DNA from 2 places in the Microbacterium xanthum genome. Region 1 is predicted to be linked to the other one. Evidence: riboswitches for the same ligand, from Rfam matches in the RefSeq annotation. Region 1 holds a riboswitch; the other holds the start of a gene.

Evidence for each region. Region 1 has a riboswitch for thiamine pyrophosphate ahead of RZO50_RS05605 (ECF transporter S component). Riboswitches for the same ligand answer to the same signal wherever they lie in the genome.
Region 2: it holds a riboswitch for thiamine pyrophosphate, as region 1 does, so the genes downstream of both, thiM (hydroxyethylthiazole kinase) here and RZO50_RS05605 (ECF transporter S component) in region 1, are expected to answer to the same signal.

What each region holds. Positions count from the first base shown of each region.
Region 1 is NZ_JAWHUE010000001.1:1,166,926-1,171,335, forward strand. It holds gene RZO50_RS05595 (J domain-containing protein) at 1-564, shown strand, start outside; gene RZO50_RS05600 (D-alanyl-D-alanine carboxypeptidase) at 594-2,138, opposite strand; TPP riboswitch at 2,178-2,288, shown strand; gene RZO50_RS05605 (ECF transporter S component) at 2,281-2,919, shown strand; gene RZO50_RS05610 (ABC transporter ATP-binding protein) at 2,919-4,410, shown strand, end outside.
Region 2 is NZ_JAWHUE010000003.1:180,958-185,367, reverse strand. It holds gene RZO50_RS10945 (iron ABC transporter ATP-binding protein) at 1-79, shown strand, start outside; gene RZO50_RS10940 (formate/nitrite transporter family protein) at 108-935, opposite strand; gene RZO50_RS10935 (hypothetical protein) at 1,375-1,797, shown strand; TPP riboswitch at 1,843-1,934, shown strand; gene thiM (hydroxyethylthiazole kinase) at 1,926-2,768, shown strand; gene thiE (thiamine phosphate synthase) at 2,765-3,442, shown strand; gene RZO50_RS10920 (bifunctional hydroxymethylpyrimidine kinase/phosphomethylpyrimidine kinase) at 3,439-4,410, shown strand, end outside.

The DNA.
Region 1 (4,410 bases):
ATCCGCGAATGGGTCGGCCGCGGCGTCGAGATCCCCGACCCGTACGCTCCGCACCTGGTGCGTTCTGCGCCGCACGAGGTGCGCCGGCTGCTCGCCGACGCCCTCGCCGAAGAGGCCACCGCGGTGATCGTCTCCGAGCTCGGGATGGGCTACACGGCATGGCACGACATTGATGCCGGTCGCGCGAAACTCGACCACATCGTCCTCGGCCCGAGCGGGCTGTACGGCATCCTCTCCGAAGACTTCGGCCGGCCGGTGCGCATCAAGCGCGGTGAAGTCGCCGACGTCGACGGCGGCCCGATCGCGACCCACGTCGCCGCCTTGCGCGCGGTCGGACGTGCCGCGCGCGTGAAGTTCGGCGGGGCGATCGTCGTCCTCCCCGACGACGACGTCGAGCACGCCATCCAGGAGATCGGCAAGGTGCGCGGGATCCCGACCGCCGTCGTCGCCCGTTCCGCCCTGTCGACCGTGTTGCGGCGCGGGGTCACCGGCACGCGGCCGCTCGGCGGCACCGAGGTGTTCGAGATCCGCACCCGCCTTCAGGCTGCCGTCCGCTTCGCCTGAGCGGCTCCGCGCGAGGTCCGTCGCTGGACTCAGCCGTTGAGGCCGAAGAGGTCGAGCGGATGCGTGAGGCGCCACCAGGCGCTCGGGTCTTCGATGTCGTCGGCGAGCTCGAGAGTCACCGTCGCGGCGTCGAGCGGGCCGGTGACCGACATGTCGCCGACGGCCTGGCCCGCGTCGCGGGCATCGTCGAGGTCGTACGAGGCGTCGACGGTCGCGGTGCCGCCGTCCCACAGGATCACCGTCGCATCGTCGGACACGACGATATCGACATCCGACCCCCACAGCGTCGTGACCGTCCCGGCGACGGTTCCGGCCGTCACCGAGGGCTCCGGCTGCAGCGCCGCGGTGGCCTGCTCGTACAGTGACCGGGAGGCATCGTCTCGGCCCTCGGCATCGGCTTCGCCGAGAACCGACCCGTACAGCCGAACGGTGGTGTCGCCGATCACGATGTCTTTCGCCGACAGGAGATTCCAGCTGCCGTCGAGCGTGCCGGTCTTCACTCCGACCACGCCGTCGTCGGCCAGCAGCGAGTTCGTGTTCTCGACAAGCCCCGCGCCGGGAAGCTCGACGGACGTCTTCGCCACGATCTCGGCGATGATCGGATCGGCCAGCGCTCGCGAGGCCAGGGCGAGCAGGGACGCCGGGTCAGCCGTGTTGCCGGGGTCGATGCCGGTCGGCTCGACGACCGTGATCCCGGTGAGTCCGTGCCGCGACAGCCACGTGTTGGCCGCATCGGCGAACACGGCGTCGGAGGGCCAGATGCGACTGGCCAGGCGGTCGGCATAGTTGTTGGCCGAGCCGATCAGCATGCCCTCGAGCATCTGGTACTCCGTCAGCGACCCGCCCACCGGCACATCCAGTGCCGACTCGTCGCGGTAGCGGTATTGCCAGTACTCGGCACTGTCGGCGGCGGTGAAGGAGTACTCCGGCCCCTGCTCTCCCACTGCCAGCGGCATCCGGTCCAGCACGACGAGTGCGGTGACGACCTTCGTGATGCTCGCCATCGGCACCACCGCATCCGCCGAAGCGAGGGTCGTCGGGATGCCGGCGACCGAGACCGCCGACGACCCCGGCTCGGGCCAGGCCATCTCGACCGTCGCCGACGGGATCGGGTCGACCGTGACGGGGGTCACCGTCGGCGCCACCGCGTGCAGCGGCCACAGCAGCGTCGTGGCGGCATAGGCGCCGGCCACGGCCGCGACGGCCAGTGTCGGCCACACCACCCCCGGACGCCACAGGCTGCGCCGCGGCCGATCGGCGAGAAGGTCCGCACCCACCGACGTGTACGAGGTGGTGGCGGTGGACAGGTCGCTCGGAGCGGACGTGCGGGCCAGCGCCCCCGCGTCGACCCATGCGAGCGCCGCCGTGGTGGGGCCCGCCGCATCCGCGGGAGGTGACTCCTGGGCGTCGAACTCCGCGGCGGCCACGGAGGCCGGAGTCTGGACGCCGTCACCGGTGGGGATGTCCACATCGCCGAGATCGCTCGAGGTCGCCTCGCGGTCGACGGCGGAGGGCGAAGGCGCCCGATCCCGCAACGACCGGCGGGTCGTGGGCGGCGCGTCCTCCACTGTCACCAGGCCAAACTATCGCGTCGCTCCCGCGTTATACTCATCGGCACACACCGCGGGAGTCCGACGAGTCGGGCTGAGAGGGAGCGAAACGCGCTTCGACCGCCGAACCTGATCCGGATCATGCCGGCGCAGGGAGGGAGTAACCATGCACGCATCCACGCGTACGTCCGCATCCGATTCCACCGTGACGGGCCCGGCCGCGAGCCGCTTCCGCTGGCGCATCGTCGACATCGTCGTCGCCAGCGTCATCGCCGTCGCCTGCGCCGGGATCTTCCTCGTCTGGAACGTCGCCTACGAAGGCCCGTCGTCGATCCTGACTCCGCTCCTGCCCGGGGTGCAGGGGCTCGTGGCAGGGCCGTGGCTGATCGCCGGGGTGCTCGGCGGGCTCATCATCCGCAAGCCCGGCGCCGCGCTCTACACCGAGACCGTCGCCGCGGTCATCTCCGCGCTCGTCGGCAACGCCTGGGGGCCCCTCACGATCGTGTCGGGCCTCGTGCAGGGCCTCGGTGCCGAGGTGGTGTTCCTGATCTTCGCGTACGCCGTGTGGCGACTGCCGGTGGCGATGCTCGCCGGGGCGGGCGCCGGGCTCGCGTGCGGCATCAACGACCGCATCCTCTGGTTCCCGGGCGCCGACGTGCTGTTCACCACCGTCTACATCACCTCGACCACCGTCTCCGGCGTCGTCATCGCCGGACTCGGCGGCTGGCTGATCATGCGGGGGCTCGCGGCCACGGGCGCGCTCAACCGCTTCGCCGCGGGACGCGACGTCACCCAGCGCGTGTAGTGGCGGCGGCATCCGCGACACCCGCCGTCGAGGCGCGCGGGTGGGGATGGCGCTACGCCACCCGCCACGCGTGGGCCGTGCGCGAGACGACGTTCCGCATCGACCCCGGTGAGCGCGTGCTGCTGCTGGGTGCCTCCGGGTCGGGGAAGTCCACGCTGCTGCAGGGCATCGCCGGGGTCCTCGGCGGGGCCGACGAAGGGGAGCAGGAGGGCGAGCTGCGTGTGGCGGGTGACCTCGCTGCGGCGGCGCGCGGCGCATCCGGCCTGGTCCTGCAGGATCCCGACAGCCAGACGGTGCTCGCCCGCGTCGGAGACGACGTCGCCTTCGGGTGCGAGAACCTCGGGGTACCGCGAGAGGAGATCTGGCCGCGCGTGCGGCACGCGCTCGACGCGGTCGGTCTCGACGTGCCGCTCGACCGTGCCACCGCGGCGCTGTCGGGCGGGCAGAAGCAGCGCCTGGCCCTTGCCGGAGCGGTCGCGATGCGACCCGAGGTGCTGCTGCTGGACGAACCCACCGCCAACCTCGATCCGGCCGGGGTCGCCGACGTGCGCGACGCGGTCGGACGCGCCCTCGACGCCACCGGAGCGACCCTCGTGGTCATCGAACACCGCATCGACGTGTGGCTGCCGCTGGTCGACCGCGTGATCGTGCTCGCCCCCGGCGGGGGTGTCGTTGCCGACGGTGCGCCCCGCGACATCCTCGGCGCCACCGGTGCATCCGGCCGGTCGAGCGCAGGGGAAACCGCCGAGCGAACGGATTCCGGCACGCGACGGGCCGTCCACTCGACGGTAGGTCGTGCACTCGATGCGGCGGCTGGCGGGCGGGATCGGGCGGACGCGGTGCCGCCGCGTGCGCGAGAGCTGGCGGCTGACGGCGTGTGGGTCCCGGGCGTGCCGCCGGCGTACCCACCGGGGCCGGCGGCGGCGCCGGGCGACGTGCTCCTCCACGCGCGCGACCTCGTCGTCGCGCGCGTGCCGGGAACTCCCGTTGCCGGTCCGTTCCACCTCGATGTGCGCGCGGGCGAGGTTCTCGGCGTCATCGGTCCCAACGGCGCGGGGAAGTCCACCCTCGGCCTCACCCTCGCGGGACTCCTGCCCGCCGAATCCGGGGTGGTCGAGGCCGCATCGGCCCTCGCCGCCGGGGCGCGAGCGCGGCGTCGGCGCGGGGGTGCGTCGCCGCATCCGGTGACGTGGTCCTCGCGCGCGCTGCTCACGCGCATCGGCGCCGTGCTGCAGGATCCCGAGCATCAGCTCCTCGCGCGCACGGTCCGCGAGGAACTCGAGGTCGGGCCGCGCGCGCTCGGCCTGCCCGCCGACCGCATCGCCGCCCGCGTCGACGAGCTGCTCGAACGCCTCCGTCTCGCGCCGCTCGCGGCCGCGAACCCGTACACGCTCTCGGGCGGCGAGAAGCGTCGGCTCACCGTTGCTGCCGCGCTCGCGACGAGGCCGCGGGTGCTCGTCCTCGACGAACCGACCTTCGGGCAGGATGCCC
Region 2 (4,410 bases), on a different contig from region 1:
CACGCGCATCTTCAAGACACCCGTCACGGTGCTCCCGGGGCCCACCGGGCCCATCGCGGCATACCACCGCACCGCCTGACGAGCCCTCACCGGAGAGGCGGGCGCCGTCACCCGAGATTCCGGCGCCGGAGCTTGAAGAGCTCGCCCTCACGCACGATGCGCAGCACCGTCACCAGCAACAGGCCGCCGAGCAGGTTCAGCCCGAGGACCGGGAGGAACCACAGCAGCCAGTCGAGATAGGTGATGTCGGCACCGCTGAGGATGGCGCCGAACGCGAACAGGGAGTCCAGGATCGAGTGGAACAACTGGAACCCTGCCAGCAGAAACCCGCCCGCGACGGCGGCGACGATCTTGGCCGGCTCCGAGTCGGTGCCCTCCTGCATGCGCGTCATGAGGGTGATGACCGCGCCACCCAACAGAGCAAGCGTCACAAAGCGCCAGTCCAGCGGAGCATCCAGGAAGTGGTGCGCGGTTTCATCGAGCACCCCGTGCCACTCCGGAAAAGCGAGCACGATGAGGCCCATGATCAGCCACCCGCCCGCGAGATTGGCCACGAGCGTTCCCGCCCACAGTCGCACAAGTTGGATCACCGTGCCCTCTCGGGCGATCAGCGCAGCGATCGGCATCAGGAAGTTCTCGGTGAACAGTTCGCTGTGCGCCATCAGCAACGCGATCAGGCCGACGCTGAAGGCGAGCCCCGCCAGCAGGTGATCGCCGGTCGCGTGAAGAACCCCGATGTAGGCAAGCACGCCGACCCCGACCTCGACGCCGCCGAGGAATCCCGTGACCAGCGTCGCACGCAGGGTGCGGTGCAGCCGTTCCGCGCCCTCGCCGACGACATCCTCGAACTCCAGCTCGAGCTCTTCCTCGACCGGTCCGGCATTGTCGCCGTCGCGCCGGCGCTCGTCGGCATGGCGTTCGTGGTCATCTCGCATCTGTTCATCCTGGCGGGTCGAGTCGACCGTGAGGCGGGCCTTGACCTGCCGGATGCGCCGTGTTTGCGGTCTGGGCGAGCGATAAGAATCGAGCTTCTGATGGAGAGGGAAAGAAACCGCTCTCAAATCGTTACAGACTTTGTCAAGGGCATAGGTTGCGCGGTCGCCGTGATGCACAGTAGGGGAACCGCACAAACAAGGGGGTCTCATATGACGACAGACGAAAGCACCCACGTGGCCGAGGCTGCGTCGGAGAGCGAAGACAACACCTTCGGTCGCTGGCTTCACGTCATCAACCACGGGGCCAAGTAAGCGTCCACCGCTTACGTGCTGAGGACCCTCCCGACCGGCTCCCCCGGATCGGGAGGGTTCTTCATGTTGGGGAGGAACCCCGCGGGTCGGTGTGCCAGGGTGGAGAGCACCGCTCGGAAGGGGAACCGTGCCGCGCACACGCCGGCGCCTCGCGCCGCTCGCCCTCATCGTGGCCGTGTCCTCGGCACTCGCCGCGTGCACGGGAGGCTCCGCGGTCTACTCCGACCTCATGGCCGCACCGAGTGACGCCGATGGGATCCCGGAATTCGTCGACGACCCCGACGCGCTGATCGAGGTCGAGACGGCCCGATATGTCGCGACCGACCTCGGCAACGACCTCTGGGTCGCCGAGGGCACCGAGCCCGACACGGTTTGCGTCCTTGCGGTGGACCCAGCCGAGCAGACATGGGTCGTCGGCTGCACGCTGTGGGGCTCACCGATGGGCATCGGCGCCCCGGGATCGGGGACCGGCTACATCCTCCGACCCGATTCGGGAACGGGCAACGACGGCGTCGCGGTCTCCGCCAACATCGTCCGCGGCCGGATGTGACGGACGGGTCCGCACGCGGCGAGACGCGGCGCCGCTAGGGTGGGGTGCAGTGACACGGGGTGCGCCGACGCGCTGAGAACACACCCGTCGAACCTGATCTAGTTCGTACTAGCGAAGGGATGTCGCGAATGACTGTTCGCACGTCTACGTCCGTATCCGCCCTCGACGGCGATCTCTCCGCGTTCGGGGGCGCGAGCGCCGACCTCCTGCACCACGTCCGCGCATCCGCACCCCTGGTGCAGTGCATCACCAACGCGGTGGTCACCGGCTTCACCGCCAATGTGCTGTTGGCCACCGGAGCCTCGCCCGCCATGTGCGACATCCCGGATGAGGCGGGGGTGCTCGCCGGCGTGGCCGGGGGACTCCTCGTCAATCTCGGCACGCCCACCGCCGAGCAGCGCCACGCCGCCCTCGAAGCGGTCGAGACGGCCGCCGGCACCGAGACGCCCTGGGTGCTCGACCCCGTCGCGGTGGGAATGCTGCCGGTGCGCACCGCTTTGGCCGTCCGTCTTCGCGATGCCTCACCGACGATCATTCGCGGCAACGCCAGTGAGATCCTCGCGCTCGCCGGCGCCGGCGGCGGTGGCAAGGGCGTCGACGCGATCGACTCCACCGAGGCCGCGGCCTACGTCGCCGCCGACCTCGCGACCCGCACGCGCGCCGTCGTCGCCGTGAGCGGCCCCGTCGACCTCATCACCGACGGCACTCGGACGGTGCGGGTCGCCAACGGGCACGAGTGGCTGACGAAGGTGACCGGAGGGGGATGCGCGCTCGGTGCGCTCATGGCCGCCTTCGCCTCGACGACCGACGACGCGCTGACCGCCGCGGTGGCCGCGACCCTCACCCACACCATCGCGGCCGAGGACGCCGCGGCCGCGAGCAAGGGCCCAGGTTCCTTCGCGGTCGCGCTGCTGGATGCGCTGCATGCGCTCACGCCTGGGCAGCTCGCGGAGCGGGCGCGCCTCTCATGACCACGGTGGCCGCCGTCGACCTCCGAACCTACGTCGTCACCGACGCCGTCCTCAGCGGTGACCGGGGCGTGCTGTCGGTGATCGCCGACGCGGTGCACGCGGGAGCGGGAATCATTCAGATCCGTGAGAAGAATGCCCCCACCGGCGAGCTGTTCGAGCTCGTGATGCGCGCGGCCGAGGTGACCGCCGGACGCTGCGCCCTCGTCGTCGACGATCGGGTGGACGTCTTCCTCGCCGCCCGCGCCGCCGGAGCGGCCGTGCACGGGGTGCACGTCGGGCAGTCGGATCTTCCCGTCGCGGCCGTCCGGCACCTCGTCGGGGACGTCAACCCCGACGGCACGCGCGCGCTGGTGGGGCTCACCGCGAACAGTCACGCGCATCTCGCGGCCGTCGCGGCCCTGCCCGTCGGCACGGTCGACTACCTGGGCGTCGGGGTCATCCGGGCCACGGCCACCAAGCCCGACCATCCCGCTCCGCTCGGCATCGAGGGGTTCGCCGCGCTCGCCGCCGCCGCGACCGTCCCGTGCGTGGCGATCGGCGGGATCGATGTGGACGACATCCCCGCGCTCCGCGATGCCGGCGCAGCGGGGGCGGCCGTCGTCTCCGCCATCTGCGCCGCCCCCGATCCGGCGGCCGCGACGCGGCGCTTCACGGCCGCGTGGAGCGCCGCATGATCCCCGCCGAGCGCTCGGTCCCGCGCGTCCTCAGCATCGCCGGAAGCGACCCGAGCGGCGGAGCCGGCATCCAGGCCGACCTCAAGTCCATCGCCGCCAACGGCGGGTACGGAATGGCGGCGATCACCGCGCTGACCGCTCAGAACACCCGCGGGGTGACCGGAGTGCATGTGCCACCGCCCGGGTTCCTTCGCGCGCAACTCGACGCGATCGCGGACGACATCGTCATCGACGCGGTCAAGATCGGCATGCTCGGCACCGTGGCGGTCATCGACGAGGTCGCCGCGTGGCTGGGGGAGCACCCGGTGCCGATCGTGGTCCTCGACCCGGTCATGATCGCCACGAGCGGTGACCGGCTGCTCGACGCCGACGCAGAGGACGCGCTTCGTCGCATGCTGCCACGCGCCGATGCGGTCACCCCGAACATTCCCGAACTGGCCGTGCTGGCCGGCGAGGAGCGGGCCGGCGACTGGGCCGGTGCGCTCGCGCAGGCCCAGCGGGTCGCCGCGCGCGACGGGGTCGTGGTCATCGTCAAGGGCGGGCATCTCCAGGCCGACGAGGCGCCGGACGCCGTCGTCACCGCCGACGGGGTGCTCGTGGACGTGGCGGGGGAGCGGATCGCCACCAGCTCCACCCATGGAACCGGATGCTCGCTGTCGAGCGCGCTGGCCACTCGGTTCGCCGCCACCGGCGACTGGGGAGTGGCGCTCCGCGAGAGCAAGCGGTGGTTGCAGGAGGCGATCGGCGCCGGAGCGGCGCTCGCTGTCGGGCAGGGGCACGGGCCGGTCGATCACTTCGCCGCGCTGCGCACGGTCGAGCCGACGCACGCTACGGCGTCTCCGAGGCTGCAGGTCGAACCGAGGGAGCCCGGATCGTGCGATGCCGGTTCGTGGGCCGCGGGCGACTTCACTGCCGCGGCGTGGGAGCGATCGCGTGGCATCCGCGACGCCATCGGCGACGTCTGGTTC